Regions from separate parts of the Shinella sp. NM-101 genome, predicted to be linked through region 1. Evidence: riboswitches for the same ligand, from Rfam matches in the RefSeq annotation. Region 1 holds a riboswitch; each other region holds the start of a gene.

Region 1 (5,523 bases):
CGCGCGCAGTCGACGGCCGAATCGACCGATCCGAAGACGATCATTCTCGTCACTCACGCGACGATGGAGGATTCCGTCCGCAAGGCCGTCGCCTCCATCAAGAGCGAGGGCTATCTTGTCGGCGAGCCGCAGGTGATCCGCATCGAGCGGCCGAAGGCGGCCTGATTTTCGCGTCTTCGGCAAGGCGTGGTATCGGGTCGTTGATGAACCTCGCCACACCCACTGTCGTCATCCTCGGCCTTGAGCCGAGGATCCATCCTCCGGGAAGGCGGGTGGATGCTCGGGTCAGGCCAGAGCATGACGAAGGAGAGGTTGACGCGACTTTGCCTGCAGTTTGGTTGCCGGAGCCGCCATGAGCATGTTGGAAAACGCAGATCCCGTCAGCCGGGCCTTCCTCGGCGTCGAGCGCTCGGCGACCGGGCAGCGCTGGGTGGCGCGGCTCGACCAGGCGGGGGAAAACCGCGCGCTGGCGATGAGCCAGACCCATGGCCTGCCGGACCTCATCTGCCGCGTCCTGTCGGGACGCGGCGTCGCCTTCGAGAGCGCGCTGGAGTTCCTCGATCCGACGCTCCGCCGGCTGATGCCGGAACCCTACGGCCTGATGGATTGCGAGGCGGCGACGGAACGGCTGGCGCGCGCGGTCGAGCGTGGCGAGCGCGTGGCGATCTTCGGCGACTACGACGTCGACGGTGCGGCCTCCTCGGCGCTGCTCTACCGGTTCCTCGCGCATTTCGGCGTGCCGGCGGAAATCTACATTCCCGACCGCATCTTCGAGGGCTACGGCCCGAACCCGAACGCCATCGGCCAGCTTATCGACCGCGGCGCGCAACTGATCGTCACGGTCGACTGCGGCTCGACGAGCCACGAATCGCTCGCCGTCGCGCGCGAGCGCGGCATCGACGTCGTCGTCATCGACCACCACCAGGTCGGTGTGGACCTGCCGCCTGCCGTGGCGCTGGTCAATCCCAATCGCGAGGATGACCTGTCGGGGCAGGGGCATCTGTCCGCCGCCGGCGTCGTCTTCCTTGTTCTGGTGGCGCTCCAGCGGCTGCTGCGCCAGCGCGGCGACACGCGCGCGGGAAGCTTCGATCTGCTCTCCATGCTCGATCTCGTTGCGCTCTCGACGGTCTGCGACGTCGTTCCGCTGAAGGGGCTGAACCGCGCCTATGTGGTCAAGGGCCTCGTCGCCGCGCGCCATCTCGGCAATGCCGGCCTGACGGCGCTGCTCAAGCAGGCCGGCATCGGCGGGCCGGTGACGCCCTATCATCTCGGCTTCCTCGTCGGCCCGCGCATCAATGCCGGCGGACGCATCGGCGATGCCGCCCTTGGCAGCCGCCTCCTGACCATCGACGAGCCGGGCGAGGCCGAGCGAATCGCAAAGCAGCTCGACGAGCTCAACCGCGAGCGGCAGGCCATGGAAGTCGCCATGCTCGCCGAGGCCGAGGCCGAGGCGCAGGCGGAATACGGTACCGGCGAAAGCGCCGCGGTGATCCTGACGGCCCGCGAGGGCTGGCATCCCGGCGTCGTCGGCCTGCTCGCCTCGCGGCTGAAGGACCGCTTCCGCCGCCCGGCCTTCGCCATCGCCTTCGACCCCTCGGGCAAGGGCACCGGCTCCGGCCGCTCGATCAGCGGCTTCGATCTCGGCCGCATGGTGCGCGCTGCCGTGGAGGAGGGCATCCTCGTCAAGGGCGGCGGCCATGCCATGGCGGCGGGCCTGACGGTGGAGCGGAGCAATCTCGGCCGGCTGCGCAGCTTCTTCGAGGAGCGCGCGGAGCGTGCCGTGCGCGAACTGGTGGCCGTGGAGACGCTGAAGATCGACGGTGCGCTCAGCGCCAGCGGCGCAACGCTCGCGCTCGCCGACCAGCTCGAACAGGCTGGCCCCTATGGCTCCGGCCATCCGCAGCCGATCTTCGCGCTGCCGGCGCATCGCGTGCGCGACGTGCGCCCCGTCGGCGTCAATCATCTGCGCGTCAGCCTCGAAGGCCCCGACGGCGGACGGCTCGACGCCATGGCCTTCCGCGCCGCGGAAGCCGATCTCGGCCTCTTCCTGATGAAGGAGCGCGGGCAGGCGGTGCATCTGGCCGGCACGCTTTCCGCCGATAGCTGGCAGGGCAACCGGCGCATCCAGTTCCGCGTGATCGACGCCGCCAAGGCGTTCTGACCGGCTTGCCGGTCGATGACGCATTCAGGAAAACGGGTGAGGGCGGTTTCCGGCCCGGCAGGCCTGCCGCCTGACGGCGGGCCGCGGCGCAACCCCGCGATCCGGTTGCCGATTTCATCGCGCATCCGCTATTCCCGGTGCACGGGCCCGCATGAACGACAATATCCGATCGCGACATGCAAACGGTTTTCCGGATTTTCATGTGATTGATTTTATCGATTAATTATCCCGATTACGGCACCTTGCCGGCCGCCGGGCCGCTGCTGATACTGCGCTGCATCGAAAACGTTTTACGGTTGAAGAAGCATGGCGCAGGCTGCGGACGCTCTAATCGATAGTGCAAATGATGGAATCGCCCGCTTGATCGTCGAGCACCGCAAGGGGCATGGCCTTGCCCGGCCGTTCTACCAGGATCCGGAGATATACCGGCGCGATATGGAGCGGGTCTTTCGCCGCCACTGGCACTGTCTCGCCCATGAGAGCGTCATTCCAGAGGTCAATGACTTCGAGGTCTTCCGCATCGATACCGAGCAGGTGATTCTCACGCGCGCGCCGGATGGGTCGGTTCATGCGATGCTCAACGTCTGTCGCCACCGCGGCGCGGAGGTCTGCACGAAACAGAAGGGCAATGCGCGGGTCTTCGTCTGTCCGTACCATGCCTGGACCTACGGCAACGATGGCAGCCTCAAGGCGGCCCGGCTGATGCCGAAGGATTTCAGGCGCGAGGACCACGGGCTGAAGACGCTGCATGTCCGCGTCGTCGAAGGGCTCGTCTTCATCTCCTTCGCCGAAGAGCCGCTCGACTTTTCCGAGGTGGAGAACCTGCTGCACGCGACCTGCGGCCAATACGGCTGGGCGGGTGCCAGGGTCGCGCATCGCGAGACCTATCCGGTCGCCGCCAACTGGAAGCTGGCGGTGGAGAACTATGTGGAATGCTACCATTGCGGCCCCGCGCATCCGGAATATTCGCAGACCCATGCGCTGGAACAGCCATTGCACATGATCGAGGCGCTGAACGAGGCGATGGAGGCGCGCACCTGCGCGCTCGGCATCGAGGTCGGCTCCGGCAATCACTGGCAGACCTCGCGCGAGGGCCGCGAGGCGATCCATGCCTTCCGCTATGCGCTCTATGACGGCGTGCAGAGCGGCAGCGAGGACGGCAGGGCGGTCGCGCCATTGATGGGCCGATTCACCGATTTCGACGGCGGGGTCACCTCCATCCATCTTGGCGGCACGACATTCCTCGTCTGCTATCCCGACCACGGCATGATCTATCGCTTCATCCCGAAGACGGCGGAAAGCTGCGAGATGGAACTGATCTGGCTGGTCGACGGCAATGCGCAGGAGGGCAGGGACTACGATCTCGGGAAGCTCACCTGGCTCTGGAAGGTCACGACGGCGGAGGACAAGGCGATCATCGAGCACACCGCCCGCGGCGTGCAGTCGCACTATTTCGTGCCCGGCCCCATCGCGCCGATGGAGCACAACGAACTGCGCTACATCGAGTGGTATCTCGACGAGATCGGCCGCGCGTGAGAGCGGTGCTCCGCGATCAGTAAAATAAATAAAGACATAAAGATTTCTTTATATCTGTTGACAATCCCTCCGTTATGATCAGAACTGTGCCCCGTCATGGTTCCCTGGAGCGGCATTATCCGTCCCAGGGCTAAGAGGGAATCCGGTGCGTCGATCCGTCGGCAATGCCGGGGCTGCCCCCGCAACTGTAAACGGCGAGCCGCTGTCCACCGATGTCACTGAGGCCAAGGCCTTGGGAAGACGGACAGGGTGACGACCCGTGAGCCAGGAGACCTGCCAAGACGAAATAACGTCCACGGGCGGGGTGTCCCGGTGGTTGCTGCAGTTCGCCTGAAACGGCGATGCCTGCTCGCGTCCGCTTTACCCATGCCCCCTGAAACCTATGGGGTATGTCAATGTCCAAGCAAACTCTCCCGGTCGCCTCCCTCGGCTTCCCGCGCATCGGTCGCCACCGCGAGCTGAAATTCGCTCTCGAAGGCCACTGGGCCGGCAGGATCGCCGAAAGCGACCTTCTCGAAACGGCCCGCAGGCTGCGCGCCGAAAACTGGGCGCTCCAGCGCGACCAGGGCATCACGAAGATTCCCTCCAACGATTTCTCCCTCTACGACCATGTGCTCGACACGGCCGTGATGGTCGGCGCAATCCCGGCCGCCTACGGCTGGACGGGCGGCGAGGTGCCGCTGTCGATCTACTTCGCGATGGCGCGCGGCAGTCAGGGCGACGGCCGCGCCGACTGCGGCCATGCGCACCACGCGCAGGGCGTGCCGGCGCTCGAAATGACCAAGTGGTTCGACACGAACTATCACTACATGGTCCCTGAGGTCGGCGAGGATCAGGCCTTCACGCTCACCGCGCAGAAGCCGGTCGATCATTTCCTGGAGGCCAAGGCGCTCGGCATTCATACGCGCCCGGTCGTGCTCGGTCCGGTGACCTTCCTCAAGCTCTCGAAGGCCCGGCCCTCGACCTTCAAGCCGCTCGATCTCCTGGCAAGGCTGCTGCCGGTCTACGAGGAGCTCTTCCGCCGGCTGGAGGCCGCCGGCGCCGACTGGGTGCAGGTCGACGAACCCGTCCTGGCGCTCGACCTGACGGAAGGCGAGCGCCATGCCTTCAAGCTCGCCTATGAGGCGCTTGCCAGGTCCGCGCCGGGCCTGAAGGTGATGCTGGCGACCTATTTCGGCGCGCTGGCCGACAATCTGGAAGCGGTCGCCGCGCTCCCCGTCGCCGGTCTCCACGTCGATCTGGTGCGAGCGCCGGAGCAACTCGAACCCGTCGCAAAGGCGATGGGGGCCGATCGGGTCCTGTCGCTCGGCGTCATCGACGGGCGCAACATCTGGAAGGCGGACCTTGCGGCGATCCTTGGCCGGCTGGCGCCGGTCGTTTCCGCGCGCGCCGCGGGTGCGGTCGAGGTTGCCGCCTCATGCCCGCTGCTGCATGTGCCGATCGACCTCGAACTGGAAACGGCGCTCGATGCGGACCTCAAGTCCTGGCTTTCCTTTGCCACGCAGAAGCTGGGCGAGCTTTCGGCGATCGGCAGGGGGCTCGCCGAAGGGGAGGACGCGGTGAGGCAGGCTGTCGATGGTGCATCGAGGGCCATCGCCGCCCGCGCCGCCTCGCTGAAGGTGACCGACCCGCTCGTCCAGGGCCGCATCGCCGGCATCGACGAGGGCATGAAGGCGCGCGGCAGCGCATTCGAAACGCGCCGCAAGGTCCAGGCGGCGGCGATCCGGCTGCCGCTCTTCCCGACGACGACGATCGGCTCCTTCCCGCAGACGGGCGACGTCCGCAAGGCCCGTTCCGCCCATGCCAAGGGCGCGCTCAGCTACAAG
Region 2 (5,523 bases), on a different contig from region 1:
ATCTCGGTGAAGGGCACGCCGTAGACGCGCTCCACGTCATGCGGCGAGAACAGGTACATGTCCTCGTTGTTCCTGGCGAGCTCGAAGGTGATGTCGGGGATGACGACGCCGAGGGAGAGCGTCTTGATGCGGATCTTCTCGTCGGCATTCTCGCGCTTGGTGTCGAGGAAGCGCATGATGTCGGGATGATGGGCGTGGAGGTAGACCGCGCCCGCCCCCTGCCGCGCGCCGAGCTGGTTGGCATAGGAGAAACTGTCCTCCAGCAGCTTCATCACGGGGATGACGCCGGACGACTGGTTCTCGATCTGCTTGATCGGCGCGCCCATCTCGCGAAGGTTCGTCAGCGACAGCGCGACGCCGCCGCCGCGCTTGGAAAGCTGCAGGGCCGAATTGATCGAGCGGCCGATGCTCTCCATGTTGTCCTCGACGCGCAGCAGGAAGCAGGAGACGAGCTCGCCGCGCTGCTTCTTGCCGGCGTTGAGGAAGGTGGGCGTCGCCGGCTGGAAGCGGCCGGAGATGATCTCGTCGACGAGCTCGCGGGCAAGCTGCTCGCTGCCGCGCGCCAGCGCCAGCGCCACCATGCAGACCCGGTCCTCGTAGCGCTCCAGGTAGCGCTTTCCGTCGAAGGTCTTCAGCGTATAGGACGTGTAGTACTTGAACGCGCCGAGAAAGGTGGGAAAGCGGAATTTCCTGTCATAGGCGTGGTCGAAGAGATCGCGCACGAAATTGAAGGAATACTGGTCCAGCACCTCCTGCTCGTAATAACCCTCGGTCACCAGGTAATCGAGCTTCTCCCTGAGGTTATGGAAGAAGACCGTGTTCTGGTTGACGTGCTGGAGGAAATATTGCTTGGCGGCCTGCCGGTCCTTGTCGAGCTGGATCTTCCCCTCGTCGTCGTAGAGGTTCAGCATCGCGTTCAGCGCGTGGTAATCCAGCGCCGTGATTTCCGGGGCCTTCGCCGGCTTGTCTGCCACGGGGTGAGGAAACGCGTGAGGCGTTTTTTCGCTCGCGTCCCGGGGCGTCGGGGTGTTCATCGTGTCCAAAATCGTTCCAGTCCCTGTCTGACGTTGTCGACGTCCTCCTTCGTGCCGAGCAGCTCGAAACGGTAGAGGAACGGCACCGCGCACTTCGCGGAAATGATGTTGCCCGCGACGGCGTATCCGGTGCCGAAATTGGTGTTGCCGGCCGCGATGACGCCGCGGATCAGGCTTCTGTTGCGCGGATTGTTGAGGAAGCGGATGACGGGCCTCGGCACCGCCCCCTTCTGGCCGCCCCCGCCATAGGTCGGCGAGACCAGCACGAAGGGGTCCTCGACCTCCGGCGACTCCTCCGCCGCATCGACCGGCAGGCGCAGGGCCTTGACCCCGAGCTTTTCGACGAAGCGGCGGGTGTTTTCCGAACGGCTGGAGAAGTAGACGAGCCCGGCCATCATGCGCCCCTCAGGCGAGCGCGCTGATCATGTCCGGCCGGAAGCCGGCCCAATGGCGCTCGCCGGCGATGACGACGGGAACCTGGCGATAGCCGAGGCCCTGCACGAGCGCGAAGGCATCGGCGTCCTCGGACACGTCGACGACTCGGTAATCGATACCCTGGCGGTCGAGCGCGCGGGTGGTCGCGGTGCACTGGACGCAGGCGGGCTTGGAATAGACGGTGATGGACATGGTTTTCCTCGTGGTCTGGGAATTGGGCATGGGAGATCGTCCGGCCATCCGCCGATGGCCGTCCGAGACGTCGGACATGAGATGGACGGCCGTGTACCGACGGCCGGGCACAGGGGCGCTGCTACTCGCGCGGATACGCTGGAAACGTGATCGACATGGACTTCACCCCGAAGCAGTTACGCGGGGCACCAGGGAAAACGACGGGCGGCATCATTCCGCACCGACCACTCGCCTGCCGGACTCCCCGCCCGTGGACGTTGATGCGCGAGGCAGGTCTCCTGGCTTGCGGGTCGCCACATCCGTCCGCCTTCCCAAGGCATTTGCGCCCCAGTGGCTCATCGAACGAATGCTCGCCGCTTACAGTTGCGGGGGCAGCTCCGGATTGTCGCGGCCATCATGGCCGCCCCGGATTCCCGTCTTAGCCTTCGATCCTCTCGAATCGAAGGAACCTCGAACACAAGATATAGTAGACGAGGTAAAAAATGCGTCAATGGCTATGGCAGGTTATCAACGGATTCATGACATTCGGCCGGCGGCGGCGCGGGCAGGCCCGCCGGTCCGCCTGCGGGCGACTTTGCGCCGGCACAAAGAGCGGCGGGCCGGAGCACGGCATGATGGCGGCGTCAAAAGGATCGTTCCATGGCGGATGCGCAGCCCGGCCACACATATCGCCGCACGGATGCGCTGCCGAATGGACAGGCTGCAGGAGGCACCATGACCGAACCGTCCCTCGCCGCTGCCGACATCGGCCGGCTGGAAGCGCTTCATAAAGACCTGCTCGATCTCTGCCTGCGCCTCGAGGAGGCGGCAGGAGAGCCCGGGATCGTCAGCGAACTGCGGGACCTCGCCGAGGCGATCCCGCCCCTCCTCAGGGCGGTTCACGACCTGGAGGAGCGCCTGCTCTTTCCCGATTTCGACCGCAATGCCGGCTCCTGCTTCGCGGCCCTGACGATCGAGCGGCTGAAGGCGGAGCACCGCTATGACAGGCTGGCCGCGGAGGAACTGTCGCTGACGCTGAAGGCGGTCGCGGAGGAGCGTTGCGCGCTCTCCCCGGATACCGTTGCCCGCATGATCGGCGGCTTCCAGGAAAGCCTGCGCCGCCATGTCTTTTCCGAGCAGGTGCTGCTGGAGGCGCTGCTCTCCGCCAAGGCGGACGTGCGCGAGGTCTTCGCCTGAGCCTTCCGCTCAGGCGTGCCCCATCGCCGCGTTCCGCCCGCGCGACACCCAGGCCGCGCCTTCCTGCTGGTGCAGGAAGCCGTTTGAGAAGGGCACGCCCGGATAGACGGATGCCAGTTCCGCGATCGCCTCCGCACCATCCATCCGGCCGTCGAGCACGGCGCGATAGAGGTTGGCCACGGCCACCATGTCGCAGTCCTGCGGCGACAGGCGGACGCGGCAAAGGCCCGCCTCGGCCAGCGGCGCGAGGTCGTCGACCAGCACGGCGCAACTGCTCGACATGGTCTGCACGCCGTTCAGCACGAGGAAGGACTGCCTGTCGAGCGTGCGCAGCGGCAGGCCGTCCGGCTCCTCGCCGCAGATGAACTGGCAATTGTCCTTCGTCAGCCCCTTGGAGCGCGCATGGGCGCAGCGGGCGGAGATGGCGAGCGGCATGCGGCCGAAGGCGAAGAGCTCGAAGGAAAAGCCGGGCATGGCGGCCAGCATCTCGCGGATCGAGGCGGCCGGCAGTTCCGGCGGCAGACAGATGTTCTGCGCCCCGCGCGCGGCAAGCATGCGCGCCGTGGCGGCATTGTAGACATTGACCAGCGGGCCGATGGAATGCGGCCTGCCCTTGAGGAGGCCGAGGGCGGAAAGGTCGTTGGCCTCGACCGGATGGACGCTGTCGCGGATGAGATCGCGGACGTGCCGGCTTTCCCGCTCCAGCGTCACCATGGCGAGCGTCGAGAGCGTCACCCTCTTTCCGGCCGCCTCCAGCCGTTCGATCACCTCGGCGACGTGCGGCTCGCTGAAATGCTGGCGCTTGGAGCAGACCGTCTCGCCGAGCGTGACATGCTCCACCGGCGCCTCGTCGGCGATGCGGAAATAGAAGTCGCGCCATTTCGGCCCGTCCCAGAGGAAATAGACCGGCCCGAGGCTGAGGGCGGGATTTGCTGTCGTCGTCATGCTCTTTCCTATCGCCAGCGCTTGTCGTAGGCGCCCGTGGTGGTGCGCTGGCCCTCGCTCATGGCGCGAAGCCTTGCAACGAGCGCCGCGCGCTCGGCCGGCGCCGCATCGAGCGCCTTCTTCAGCGAGGACACGACCTCCGCGACATAAGCCTTGCCGCGCTGGCGTCCCTCGATCTTCAGCGCCGAGACGCCGGCGGCGCGCAATGCGTCGATCTCGTCGATGACGTCGAGCGAGACCGGGTCCTCGAAGGCGTAGCCCTCGACGTCGCCGATCTCGAAGCGTCCCTTGCAGAGCGTCGGATAGCCGGAGGCCTCGCCGGGGCCGAATCGGTTGATCGTGTAGGCGCCGAGCTCGGAGACGAGGTCCGGGCCGTCCTGCCGGTAGCGCACATGGCTTGCGGGCGAGCAGACGCCGTTCATGTTGGGCGACTTGCCGGTGGCGTAGGAGGAGAGCGAGCAGCGCCCCTCCGCCATGACGCAGAGCCCGCCGAAGGCAAAGACCTCGACTTCGCAGTCGATCTGCCGCGTCAGCCGCGCGATGTCCTGCACGGTGAGGACGCGCGGCAGCACGACGCGCTTTGCGCCGAAGGCCTCGATGAGGAAGCGGATGGCGTCGGCATTGGAGGCCGAGGCCTGCACGGAAACATGCAGCCGCTGCTCAGGGTACTTTTCCGCGACATAGGCCATCAGGCCGAAATCGGCGAGGATCAGCGCATCGGCGCCGAGCGCCACCGCGTCGTCCGCCGCGCGATACCACAGCGCCTCGTCGCCCGCCCGCATGAAGGTGTTGAGCGCGACGAAGGTGAGGACGCGCTTGCTGTGGGCGAGCGCGATGGACTGGCGCAGTTCCTCGCGGCTGAAATTGAGGCCGGGGAAGTTGCGCGCGTTGGTCTCGTCGCGAAAGCCGCAATAGACGGCGTCGGCGCCCGCTTCCACCGCCTCGCGGAAGGCGGCTGGCGTGCCGGCCGGGCAGATCAGTTCCATGTCGCATCCCTTCCTTCGAGCGCCTTGCTGCGGATGTAGCGCGCCGTGCCGGCGACCAGCGGCGAGAACGGCCCGGCAAGGGCGCCGAGCTCGCGCGGCAGGTCGATGGCGCTGTCGTCGAGCGCATTGCGCAGCGCCAGCATCGCCTCCATGTCGCCGGTGACGGAAAGCTCGCGCGAGAAGAACAGCGCATCGGCATCGCACCGCCCCTCCAGGAGCCCGAGCAGCAGCACCAGCGGCCCCTCGATGCGCGCATCCGAAAGGGGCGGCTGGCCGCGCGAGACGGCCAGCGTCCGCGTCGCCGGGACGACGGTGAAATGCAACCGCAGATCGGTTGGCGAGAAGCCGTAGCGGGTCTGCCGGTAGGTATCGAGTCGCTCGAACACATCGGGATGCGCCTTGAGGACGCTGGCGAAAATGGACCGCGCCACCCGCTCCACCAGCCAGATCGGGGCCAGATCGACCGGTTTTGCGAGGAGCGGAGATAGCGATGTCATGGGCGGCCCTGCGAGATACATGTGGCGCGACCCTAGGCAGCCTTGCGCCCGGGGAGTTTGCGCGAGGTCAAAGACCGCAACATTTTTCCCCGGCAAGGAGACGGCATGAAAGCCGATGCTCCCATTCCGCGCCGTTTCGACAGCCTTCAGGATTTCGTCGCCTTGCTGGAACGGCGGGCGCGGCTGAAGCGAATCCGCGAACCGGTCTCGCTCGTTCACGAGGTGACCGAGATCCATCGCCGCGTGCTGGCCGAGGAA
Region 3 (5,523 bases), on a different contig from region 1:
AGTGACCGGCAAAATGGTTGGCCTCCAGACGGATGCCCGTGACGAGTTCGCCGCGCTCAAGAATATTGTCGCGGTGCGGCTCATCCCCCGGCAACCGATGGAAATCGGTAAAGGCGATGTCCCGTGCGCTGTCGGGCCCTACCACTTCCACCGTGGCGTCCAGCGCCGCGAGCGCCACGCACATGTCGGAGGGATGCACGGCAATGCATTTGTCGCTGGCCCCGAGGATGGCGTGCATGCGGGTAAGGCCGCCGATGGCCGCGCAGTCGCTGCCCGGCTCGCGCTTGTTGCAGGGGGTGGACGGGTCGTAGAAATAGGGGCAGCGGGTCCGCTGCAGCAGGTTGCCGCCGGTCGTCGCGGCGTTGCGCAACTGCGGCGAGGCGCCGGCGAGGATGGCGCTTGCAAGCAGGGGAAAGCGCGCCTCGATCCGGGCATCGTAGGCGACGGCGGAATTGCTCGCCAGCGCGCCGATGCGCAGGCCGCCATCGGCAAGCGCCTCGATCTCCTTCAGGGGAAGGGAATTGATATCGACGATCGCGTCCGGGTGCGCCACGTCGTATTTCATGAGGTCGACAAGGTTGGTGCCGCCGGCCAGGAACTGCGCCTGCGGGCTGGCGGCAAGCGCGGCCACGGCATCCGCGACGGTTTCGGCGCGGGTATAGGCAAAGGGTTTCATTCCGCCGCCTCCCGCCAGGAAGCCCGGCTCGAAAGCACATCCTCGATGGCGTCGGCGATGTTGGTATAGGCGCCGCACCGACAGAGATTGCCGCTCATCAATTCGCGGATGTCGTCGCGCGTGTGGGCATGGCCTTCATTCAGGAGCCCGATGGTGGAACAGATCTGGCCCGGCGTGCAGTAGCCGCACTGGAAGGCATCATGCTCGACGAATGCCTTCTGCACCGGATGCATCCTTTCCGGCGTGCCAAGACCTTCCACGGTGGTGATCGCAGCCCCGGAAAGGGTGACGGCAAGCTTGAGGCAGGCATTCATGCGCTGCCCGTCGATGACGACGGTGCAGGCGCCGCACTGGCCATGGTCGCATCCCTTCTTGGTACCGGTCAGTTCGAGGTCGCTGCGCAGGAGGTCGAGGAGTGTCGTCCAGGGATGGACATCCAGCGTATAGGGCGTGCCGTTGATCGTAACGGAGAGGGGACAGGTGGGTAGACGGCTTGCAGGAACGGTGTCCATCGGTTCTGTCTTTCATTGCGAGGATGGATCGCTAACGAGAGGCGCTGGGCTTTGTTCCTGCCGGGGCGGTGATGGACGCCGGCCATGTCGCCCGCAAGCCCGGGAATATCGCAGTCCGGCTTCGCCAGGCTGCGCGAATGCGTCGATGCAGCGGATGGAAGCTGTCGTTCAGGGTGCCGGCGATGTCGTTATCTCGCGGGTCATTGCGGACGATAAGTGGAATGCTGGGCCATTCAGGGTGCCATGCCGAAAGCCTCGGCATGGATAATTGGGAAGCCGGTGCGATGCCGGCGCTGCCCCCGCAACGGTAGCGGAACGAAATCTCGACGAATGCCACTGGCCGCCCGGCCGGGAAGGCGTCGAGAGTGTCCTCGAGGGACGGTTCCGAAGCCCGGAAACCAGCCTTGAAGCAAAGACTCGGCCGATTGCGGTGGGCGATCGAGAGGCGAACGGCGTTGTCTTGCAATCGCTCCGTTCCTTCCTCTCTCCACCCGTCGTCGGGAAACGATGCGCACCGCCGTCCGGCGGCTCGCAAACGTTGCGATCGCGATCCTGCCTGCCGAGGAGCGGGCAGGACGGCTTCAACCCAGGAGGAGACAGACTATGAGCAGGAACAGAGGCGTCGTCTACATGCGGCCCGGCAAGGTCGAGGTGCGCGACATCGACGACCCGAAGCTGGAGGCGCCGGATGGCCGGCGCATCGAGCACGGGGTCATCCTCAAGGTGATCTCGACCAACATCTGCGGCTCCGACCAGCACATGGTGCGCGGGCGCACGACGGCGATGCCGGGTCTCGTGCTCGGGCACGAGATCACGGGCGAGGTCATCGAAAAGGGCATCGACGTCGAGATGCTGGAGGTCGGCGACATCGTCTCGGTGCCATTCAACGTGGCCTGCGGGCGCTGCCGCTGCTGCAAGTCGCAGGATACCGGCGTCTGCCTCACCGTGAACCCGTCGCGCGCCGGCGGCGCCTACGGCTATGTCGACATGGGCGGCTGGATCGGCGGGCAGGCGCGCTACGTGACGATCCCCTATGCCGACTTCAACCTGCTGAAGTTCCCCGACCGCGACAAGGCGATGGCGAAGATCCGCGACCTCACCATGCTGTCGGACATCCTGCCGACCGGCTTCCACGGCGCGGTCAGGGCGGGCGTCGGCGTCGGCTCGACGGTCTATGTGGCCGGTGCCGGTCCGGTCGGCCTCGCGGCTGCCGCTTCCGCCCGCATCCTCGGCGCGGCGGTCGTCATGATCGGCGATTTCAACAAGGACCGCCTGGCGCATGCCGCCAGGGTCGGCTTCGAGCCGATCGACCTTTCCAGGAGCGACCGGCTCGGCGACATGATCGCCGATGTTATCGGCACCAACGAGGTCGACAGCGCCATCGATGCCGTCGGTTTCGAGGCGCGCGGCCATGCCGGCGGCGAGCAGCCGGCCATCGTCCTCAACCAGATGATGGAGATCACCCGCGCCGCGGGCTCCATCGGCATCCCCGGCCTCTATGTCACCGAGGATCCGGGTGCCGTGGACGACGCGGCCAAGCACGGCAGCTTGGCGCTGCGCTTCGGCCTCGGCTGGGCGAAGGCGCAGTCCTTCCACACCGGCCAGACGCCCGTGCTGAAGTACAATCGCCAGCTCATGCAGGCGATCCTGCACGACCGCCTGCCGATCGCCGACATCGTCAACGCGAAGATCATCGCGCTCGACGACGCGGTCCAGGGCTACGAGAGCTTCGACCAGGGAGCGGCGACGAAGTTCGTGCTCGACCCGCATGGCGACCTGCTGAAGGCAGCCTGACGGCATGATCGGGCACCGGCCGGCAAGGCTGGCCGGTGCCTTCCTTACCGCTCCGCAGTCGAAGGCGGCGTTTCATCGCCAGCAGGCTGCGGAGCTTCTTACATCCCGAACCGTTCGACCTGCCGCCGGATCTCCGCCATCGGCATGCCGCTGCCTAGCAGCACGGACAGGAGGATGCGGGCCTTCTGGGCGCTGAGGTCACCCGCGAAGATGACGCCGCCTTCGGCGAGCGTCCGTCCGCCGCCATTGCCGTAGATCGGCTTCACGCGCCCCCGCTGGCAACGGCTGGTCATGACGACCGGAATGCCCTGGCCGACGAGCTCTATCGCCGCTGCGGTCACCGGCGGGGTCGCATTCCCCCGGCCGAAACCCTCGATGACGATCCCCTTCACGCCGGCTGCGGCGGCAAGGCGGATGGAGCGGTCCGTGGTCCCGATCCCCAGCTTGACGATCTCGACGTCTTCCTCGACGCGGTCCGTTGAGATCGTGCCGGCGAGGTTGGGGCGTCGGTGCACGATCACGGTGTCCCCGTCGACCTCGCCGAGCTTGCCGTGCTCGCCGGACACGAACGTGTCGACGCGCGATGTGTGAGACTTCGTCACGTCGCGCGCGGCGTGGAATTCCTGCTCGAAGCACAGGAGCGTGCCGAGGCCGCGCGTGCCCGGAGCGCCGGCCACCCGCACGGCGTCCGCGATGTTGCGCGGGCCGTCGCTGTCCGGCGCGTCGGCGGCGCGCTGGGCGCCGGTGAACACGACGGGCTTGTCGCCGTCAACGAGCAGGTCGGCCATATAGGCGCTCTCCTCCATCGTGTCCGTCCCGTGGGTGACCACGACGCCATCCACCGCGGGATCGGCGAGGTGGGACGAGATTCTTCGGGCGAGCCTGAACGCATCGCCAAGCGTCAGGGCATAGCTGCCGGTTGTCATTAAGTCGTCCACCACCAGATCGAAGCCGTCCAGGGGATCGTGCAGTCCCGTGCGGAGCGCCTCGCCGCGAAGCTGCGCGGTGACATGCCCCGTGGCGGAATCCGCCCGCGAGGCGATCGTCCCGCCGGTGGTTATGAGAGCGATTCTGGGCATGTTGCACCTCTTCCCGGGCTGCCGCTCGGATCCGGCGGTTGAGCATCAAGGCATTCGGCAGCGACCCGCCGAGATCAAAGGCCGGCATTCCTCGCCGCGGTCAAAACGTAAGGCAAGGCTTACTCGAACCGGATTGCCTCAGCGACCGGCCCACCGGCGAAGACGAAAACGGTCTGCGATGGCTGGCGCGCCTGTGCCTTCGTGGCGAGGAACCGCGACGAGGCGGGCCGAAGCGCGTCACGCACCGGCCGCGCCCCGCAGCCAGAGCATGGCGTTCTCCAGGTTCGGCTCCGGCTCGGCGCGGTCGAGCTTGAGGTCGGCGGTGATGTGCTTGAGGTGGTGCGCCATCTCGTGGCTGGCCGCCTCGCCGTCGCCCCGCTCGATCGCCGCGACGATGGCGCTATGCTCGTCGCGCGGGCAGCCGGTTTCCGCCTCGGCATGCACGAGGATGGCAAGGCAGGTCAGCACCTGGAGCTCCGTCATGAGGCGGATGAGATACGGATTGCCCGTCATTTCCGCGAGCTTGAGATGGAACTCCCCGCTCAGCCGGACGAGGGTGGAGCGGTCCTGCCGCAGGCGGGCTTCGCCTTCCATGGCGATATGCTCGTGCAGCGCCGCCAGGTGCTCCGGCGTCCGGGTCTCGGCAATGCCGCGCACCATCGCGGGCTCGACCATCTCCCGGACGTGAAGCATCTTGCGGGCCTCGTCGCGGTTGGGAGAGGCGATGGTGCATCCCTGGTTCGGGGTCTTCTTGAAGACGCCGATCTCCGAGAGCTTGGCGATCGACTGGCGCACCACGGTGCGGCTGACGTCGAAGGCTTCCGAGAGCTGCGCCTCGGTGATCCGCAGCCCCGGGGGCAGGCGCTGCTCGAAGATCGCCAGGATCAGTTTCCGGGTGACCTCCATTTCCGTGTAGCCGTGGATCCTCTTCAGGCTGCCTGCGTCTTTACCGGGATCCGCCGCAGCCTTCCGGCCTGTTCCTTCCATCGATCACTTCCTCCGCGAGGCCGCAGCCTCCCCCAAATAAACGCCACGGTTTCAATCGTGCTGCACTTTTCTCATGCGGCCCGGGAAAAAGCAATTGACAAGCGACATTATTGAACACTCTATTGTATCCAATAATAAAAACAGAACGGGAAAAGCATCTATGACCGTCCGGACCGGTGCCGGCGATCGCCCTCCTGTGGAAAATGAACCGAAAAAGGGGAACAATATGAAAGACATGCTGAAATTCATCACGCTGGGACCCGTAAGCCGCCGGGCACTGCTCGGCGCAACCGTTGCGTTTGCCGTAGCCGGCACCCTCGCCAATCCGGTGCCGGCCTTCGCGCAGGCCGCGAAGGAAACCCTCCTCGTCGGCGGCCCGCGCACGCCCGAGTCGCTCGACCAGGAATATCCGCCGACGGAGGCCGTTCATGAAATGCGCCGCAACGTCTACGAGCGTCTGCTGACCTACGAGATG
Region 4 (5,523 bases), on a different contig from region 1:
ACCGGGTTAGAGGGGCCGAAAGAGCCGCCTGTTATACGGGGGCCAACAGTCCCGCACGCAGGTCCCCATCATGACTCACAGAAAATCCTCGAAAACCGACATCGCCTTGCGGATCGCGATGGCGATGAAGCAGATGGGCATTGACGGCCTGCCGCGCAATTACGAACTGGTCTACGAGGCCTATGCCGGCAGCAATCCGGATCTCGTGCGCGACTTCATCGCGCTCGGCAAATACAAGTCGCAGGCCGCCCTCGACGAACTCGGCCGCAAATACCTGCCCCACCAGCACGAGGCGAGCGTGCTGCAGCGTTCGGCGGGCGCGCTCAGCAGCGAGATGAGCAACTTCATGCACCTGCTCAGCCAGGAGCGCTCCTCGCTCAACGACTACGGCCGCCTGATCGGCGAGGCCTCGCAGGTCATCCGCGATGCCGGACGCCTTGGCGAAGGCGCGCTCGGCAGCTCGCTCGAGGCGCTGCAGCGGGCGACCGAGCAGCGCGTCAACCATGCGGCGGAAATGGCGGAGAAGGTCGCGGCGCAGACCGCCGCCATGGAAAGCATCCAGAAGGAGATGGTGGAGTTCGAGGCGACGAAGTTCATCGACCCGCCGACCAGGCTCGGCAACCGCCGCGCCTTCAACAAGGCGCTCGCCCGCGTCTACGCCAATCCGCAGATGCCGCTGCTGTGCGGCGTGGCGATTGCGGAGGTCGATGCCGAGCGGCGGTTCTCGCCCGGCCAGATCGAGGCGCTGTCGGACCATCTCGTCACCTTCTATGGCGGCCTCATCCGCCAGGCCTTCCCGGCGCAGGACCTTGCCGTGCGCTTCGACGGCCTGCGTTTCGGTTTCCTGTTCAACACCGCGGACGAGGGCGAGGTAACGCGCCTTGTCGATCTCCTGCGCGCGGCCTTCCAGGCGGTGCCGCTGCGTGATCCGCGCACCGGCCGCAATCTCGGCAATCTCACGCTTTCCACCGGCGTGTGCATGACGGACCGGGCCGACAGCGCGCTCGACCTTTCGTCCGCCTGCGAACGGGCGCTGGCGGAGGCGAAGGCGGCGGGGGGCGACCAGATCGTCGTCTACGGCCGCGGCGACGAGGTGCCGGCCGGCAAGGAGTGGATGCTCTACAAGGCTTCGTGAGCCCGCGTCAGAGCGCCTCGATGGCCCTGCGCAGGGTTTCGTTGCGCGCACCGAGCATCAGCACGTTCTTCATGGCGAGCTTCGGGTCGTCCGTGCGGAAGATGACGCCGTTGCCGCGCACCGTCCGGTCGATCGTCAGGCGCCCTTCATCTTCCGCCGGCGCGATGGCGACGGCGAAATACATGCGTCCCGGCTTTTGCGAAATGCCGGCGAAGAACTGTTCCCCGTCGCCGATCTCGGCGAGGAAATTGGCCATGTAGAAGGCCCATTGCACATTGTCGAACTCCGCAAAGCGCGAATTGGCAACCGTGATGTGGCAGTAGCCGAGATGCGGCGTCCCGGCGAGCGTGCGGTGGAAGATCAGCTTCGGGAACTGGATCGAACGGTGGAAGCCGTTGATGCGCTCGTGGGTGACGTTGCCCGCCCGCTCCAGCTTGCGGCCCGTCCGCTCGGCCACCTCCTGGTAGCTGAGATAGCGCTTCTCGTTCGGGCTCCAGCTAAAATTGCGCTCGATGCGGCCGGTGCGCAGGAATTCCGTATGAACGGCGGAGCGCGGCGGGTTCGCGCGCTTGAACGCCACGGCGTCGTAGTATCGGAATTTCGTCTGCTGCACGCTTCGACACCCCGTCCTCGCGCCCGGATTGCCGGAAAGCTTATGAAAACGTCGTTAAGCATTCCTTTCCGTGCGGCTGCCTTCTTTTGCGCGTCACAATCATGGTCGCAATATGACAAGAGACTGATCGCGGATGCGGGCGTGCCGAAAGAATGGGCGGCCTGCCGTGAAAATCGGCATATGTAGTTGAGTTAAGTGGAGAAAACCGGATTCTATCTGTGCTCCATGCTCCGTCTTGACTGTCGTCAAATCAGAATGGCATGTCGTTTTCCGACATGCCGCGCCGCCGCGCTTGCGGTTAGATGGAGACACTCAAGGTGCTGCCCCCGCAGGGGGGTGGAGAATTGGGAAGCCGGTTGAAGTCCGGCGCTGCCCCCGCAACGGTGTTGGAGCAAGGTGCAGCAGCGGCCACTGGACGGGAGGTCTGGGAAGGCGTTGCACCGGTCAGGCAAGGCACGACCCTCGAAGCCGTCCGGCTTCGAAAAGGGAACGGCCCGGCAGGACGCTCCTCAGCCCGGAAACCAGCCTGGAGAAACGATCGTGACTGGCTGCGGCGGGCGGCCGGGAAGCGTGCAGCCCGTGCGGTCTTCCGCCCGGATGCCGTCTCCTCCCGTGCGCCTCGGCCCAAATCTGGATTAGTTGAGGATCCGCCATGGACATCAGCAGCGACGTGCTCCGCAAGCTCAAGAACCGGCGCGAGGGCTACAGCCTCGAGCAGGCCTTCTATATCGACCCCGACCACTACAAGCTCGACCTCGAGACGATCTGGTATCGCGACTGGCTGTTCATCGGCCATGACTGCGAGATCCCGAAGGCCGGCAACTTCTTCACCGTGCAGGTCGGCGATTATCCCGTCGTCATCACCCGCGACCGTTCGGGCACCGTCCGCGCGCTGCACAATTCCTGCCGCCATCGCGGTTCGCGCGTGTGCACGCAGCACAAGGGCACCTCGGCCAAGCTCGTCTGTCCCTACCACCAGTGGACCTACGAGCTCGACGGCTCTCTGCTCTTTGCCCGCCACATGGCGGCGGATTTCGACAAGACGCAGCACAGCTTGAAGCAGATCCACTGCGAGACCGTCGGCGGCTACATCTTCATCTGCCTCGCCGACGAGGCGCCCGACTTTTCCGCCTTCCGTTCGACGGCTGAGCCTTATCTCGCCCGCCACCGCCTCGGAGAGACGAAGGTCGCCTTCGAGAGCACGATCATCGAGAAGGGCAACTGGAAGCTCGTCTGGGAGAACAACCGCGAGTGCTACCACTGCGCCGCAAACCACCCGGAGCTCTGCCGCACCTATCCGGAAGCGCCGAGCGCGACCGGCGTGCAAGGGGCGAAGGACGATCCGGTCATCGCCGCGCATTGGGCGAAGTGCGAGGCCGCGGGCCTGCCGAGCGAATTCCGCATCTCGCCGACCGGCCAGTTCCGCGCTGCCCGCATGCCGCTCATCCAGGATGCGGAGAGCTACACCATGTCCGGCGCGCGCGCGGTGCAGCGCCCGCTCTCCAACGACATGCTGGAAAGCCATGTCGGCACGCTGCTGCTCTTCCACTATCCGACGACGTGGAACCACGTCCTCGCCGACCACGCCATCACCTTCCGCGTGCTGCCGCTCGGCCCGGAACTGACGCAGGTCACGACGAAGTGGCTCGTCAACAAGGATGCGGTCGAGGGCGTCGACTACCGTCTCGACGAACTCACCCATGTCTGGACCGAGACCAACGACCAGGACCGCCGGATCGTCGAGGAAAATGCCTTCGGCATCCGCTCGCCCGCCTACCAGCCCGGCCCCTATTCGGCCGAGGACGAGGGCGGCGTCATGCAGTTCGTCGAATGGTACTCGAACTTCATGATCGAGCGGCTCGACGGCGCCAAGAAGCCGCTTACCAAGGTCGCGTGACATGACGGTCGTCAGCCATTTCCACCATTTCGACGAACTCAATCCCTGGCACGACCGCCACAACCTGCTGGAGTGCATCGCCGTCACCGTGGAAACGGCTGATGTGATGACCTTCACCTTCAGCTCCGACCAGAAGAACTGGTTCCGGTATCTGCCGGGCCAGTTCGTCACGCTGGAGCTGCCGGTGTCGGAGGACGATCCGGTCATGCGCACCTACACGCTGTCCTCCTCGCCATCGCGCCCGTTCTCGGTCGCGGTGACGGTGAAGGCGCAGAAGAACTCCATCGGCACGCGCTGGATGTTCGACAACCTGCGCCCCGGCATGAAGCTGAAGGCCTTCGGGCCGCTCGGCGACTTCTCCTTCGTGCGTTATCCCGCGGAGAAGTATCTCTTCATCTCCGCCGGCTCGGGCGTCACGCCGATGATGTCGATGACGCGCTGGATGGCCGATTGCGCGCCGCAGTCCGACGTCGCCTTCGTCACCTGCGCGCGCAAGCCGGAGGACCTGCTGTTCAAGGGCGAGCTCGAATGTCTTGCCGCCCAGATGCCGAACCTTGCGCTCGGCTTCGTCGTCGAGGGCCACAATCCGCGCGACGGCTGGCATGGCCTTCGCGGCCGCATCGACGCGGCGCGCCTTTCGCTGCTCGCCCCGGATTTCCGGGACCGCACCGTCTTCTGCTGCGGTCCGGAACCGTTCATGCGCGGTGTGCGCGACATGCTGAAGGTCTGCGGCTTCAACATGGACCGCTATCACGAGGAGAGCTTCCAGCCGTCGAGCGCCCCCGCGCCGGAGGAAATCGCCATACGTGCCGGCGCCGGCGAGCAGGAGGTCGATGCCGATGCCGTCGCGACCGTCAGCTTCACCATGGCCGGCAAGGAGGGCAAGTGCCCGCCCGGCCAGACGATCCTGCAGACGGCCCGCGCGGCCGGCGTGCGCATCGGCGCGGCCTGCGAGGGCGGGCTTTGCGGCACCTGCCGGGTGATGAAGGTCTCTGGCGAGGTGGAGATGCGCCACAATGGCGGCATCCTCGACGACGAGATCGCGGAAGGCTACATCCTCGCCTGCTGCTCGCGGCCCATCGGGGATGTCTCCATCGAGGCGTAAGGCAAGGAAAAGCCCCCGTCATCTTGGATGATGGGGGCTTCGATGTTTGCTCGACGGCTACCTCCGCACGCGCGTCACCCTCGGGTTTGACCCCGAGCATCCAAGCCACGGTGAGGCTGTGGGGATGGATGGTCGGGTCGAGCCGGACCACGACGGAGGGGAAGCGGTGCTTCCTGCCACCGCAACGAAGCGTGTCAGTCCGCCTTCGCCCGGCGTGCCGGGAAGAGGATGACGTCGCGGATCGACGGGGCGTTCGTCAAGAGCATGATCAGGCGGTCGACGCCGATGCCGAGGCCGCCTGCGGGCGGCATGCCCTGGTCGATGGCGTCGAGGAATTCGTCATCGAGCTGCTTGGCCTTCTCGCCGCGGGCATGGGCCTGTTCGAGCTGCTCGACCATGCGGGCGCGCTGCTCTTCCGGGTCGTTGAGCTCGGAGAAAGCGTTGCCGAGTTCCCAGGTGTTGCAATAGGTCTCGAAACGCTCGACGAGGCGCGGCTCGCCCGGCACTTCCTTGGCGAAGGGCGAGATGTCCTTCGGGAAATGCGTGACGTGGCTCGGCTGGATCAGCGTCGGCTCGACCTTCTCCTCGAAGATGAAGGCAAGGCATTCGCCCCAGGTCCAGTCCTTCTCGATCTCGAAGCCGGCGGCCTTGGCGGCGGCGCGGGCTTCCTCGTCGCTCTTCATGGCGAGGAAGTCGAGGCCGGTTGCTTCCTTGACGGCATCGGGCATCGGCACGCGCCTGAACGGGCCCTTGAAGGAAAGTTCCTTGTCGCC

What was found. A riboswitch is a leader RNA that binds a small molecule or an ion and turns the genes downstream of it on or off. The one in region 1 is predicted to bind cobalamin.
Region 2: linked by a shared signal. The riboswitch ahead of nrdH (glutaredoxin-like protein NrdH) and the one ahead of metE (5-methyltetrahydropteroyltriglutamate--homocysteine S-methyltransferase) in region 1 are both predicted to bind cobalamin.
Region 3: linked by a shared signal. The riboswitch ahead of fdhA (formaldehyde dehydrogenase, glutathione-independent) and the one ahead of metE (5-methyltetrahydropteroyltriglutamate--homocysteine S-methyltransferase) in region 1 are both predicted to bind cobalamin.
Region 4: linked by a shared signal. The riboswitch ahead of L0976_RS04685 (aromatic ring-hydroxylating dioxygenase subunit alpha) and the one ahead of metE (5-methyltetrahydropteroyltriglutamate--homocysteine S-methyltransferase) in region 1 are both predicted to bind cobalamin.

The regions. Positions count from the first base shown of each region.
Region 1 covers NZ_JACBFT010000010.1:79,449-84,971, reverse strand. Annotated here, with positions in the region: gene L0976_RS18760 (homoserine dehydrogenase) at 1-165, shown strand, start outside; gene recJ (single-stranded-DNA-specific exonuclease RecJ) at 353-2,161, shown strand; gene L0976_RS18750 (aromatic ring-hydroxylating dioxygenase subunit alpha) at 2,468-3,697, shown strand; cobalamin riboswitch at 3,778-3,993, shown strand; gene metE (5-methyltetrahydropteroyltriglutamate--homocysteine S-methyltransferase) at 4,093-5,523, shown strand, end outside.
Region 2 covers NZ_JACBFT010000007.1:44,921-50,443, forward strand. Annotated here, with positions in the region: gene nrdE (class 1b ribonucleoside-diphosphate reductase subunit alpha) at 1-1,034, opposite strand, end outside; gene nrdI (class Ib ribonucleoside-diphosphate reductase assembly flavoprotein NrdI) at 1,031-1,429, opposite strand; gene nrdH (glutaredoxin-like protein NrdH) at 1,440-1,661, opposite strand; cobalamin riboswitch at 1,912-2,129, opposite strand; gene L0976_RS14705 (hemerythrin domain-containing protein) at 2,376-2,837, shown strand; gene L0976_RS14710 (U32 family peptidase) at 2,847-3,782, opposite strand; gene L0976_RS14715 (peptidase U32 family protein) at 3,791-4,768, opposite strand; gene L0976_RS14720 (SCP2 domain-containing protein) at 4,759-5,265, opposite strand; gene L0976_RS14725 (UbiD family decarboxylase) at 5,371-5,523, shown strand, end outside.
Region 3 covers NZ_JACBFT010000003.1:115,272-120,794, forward strand. Annotated here, with positions in the region: gene L0976_RS07600 (xanthine dehydrogenase family protein subunit M) at 1-676, opposite strand, end outside; gene L0976_RS07605 ((2Fe-2S)-binding protein) at 673-1,188, opposite strand; cobalamin riboswitch at 1,408-1,610, shown strand; gene fdhA (formaldehyde dehydrogenase, glutathione-independent) at 1,792-2,982, shown strand; gene L0976_RS07615 (asparaginase) at 3,081-4,061, opposite strand; gene L0976_RS07620 (GntR family transcriptional regulator) at 4,299-5,048, opposite strand; gene L0976_RS07625 (ABC transporter substrate-binding protein) at 5,275-5,523, shown strand, end outside.
Region 4 covers NZ_JACBFT010000002.1:173,968-179,490, forward strand. Annotated here, with positions in the region: gene L0976_RS04675 (diguanylate cyclase domain-containing protein) at 71-1,135, shown strand; gene L0976_RS04680 (DUF6656 family protein) at 1,143-1,748, opposite strand; cobalamin riboswitch at 2,047-2,293, shown strand; gene L0976_RS04685 (aromatic ring-hydroxylating dioxygenase subunit alpha) at 2,401-3,645, shown strand; gene L0976_RS04690 (hybrid-cluster NAD(P)-dependent oxidoreductase) at 3,647-4,750, shown strand; gene lysS (lysine--tRNA ligase) at 4,945-5,523, opposite strand, start outside.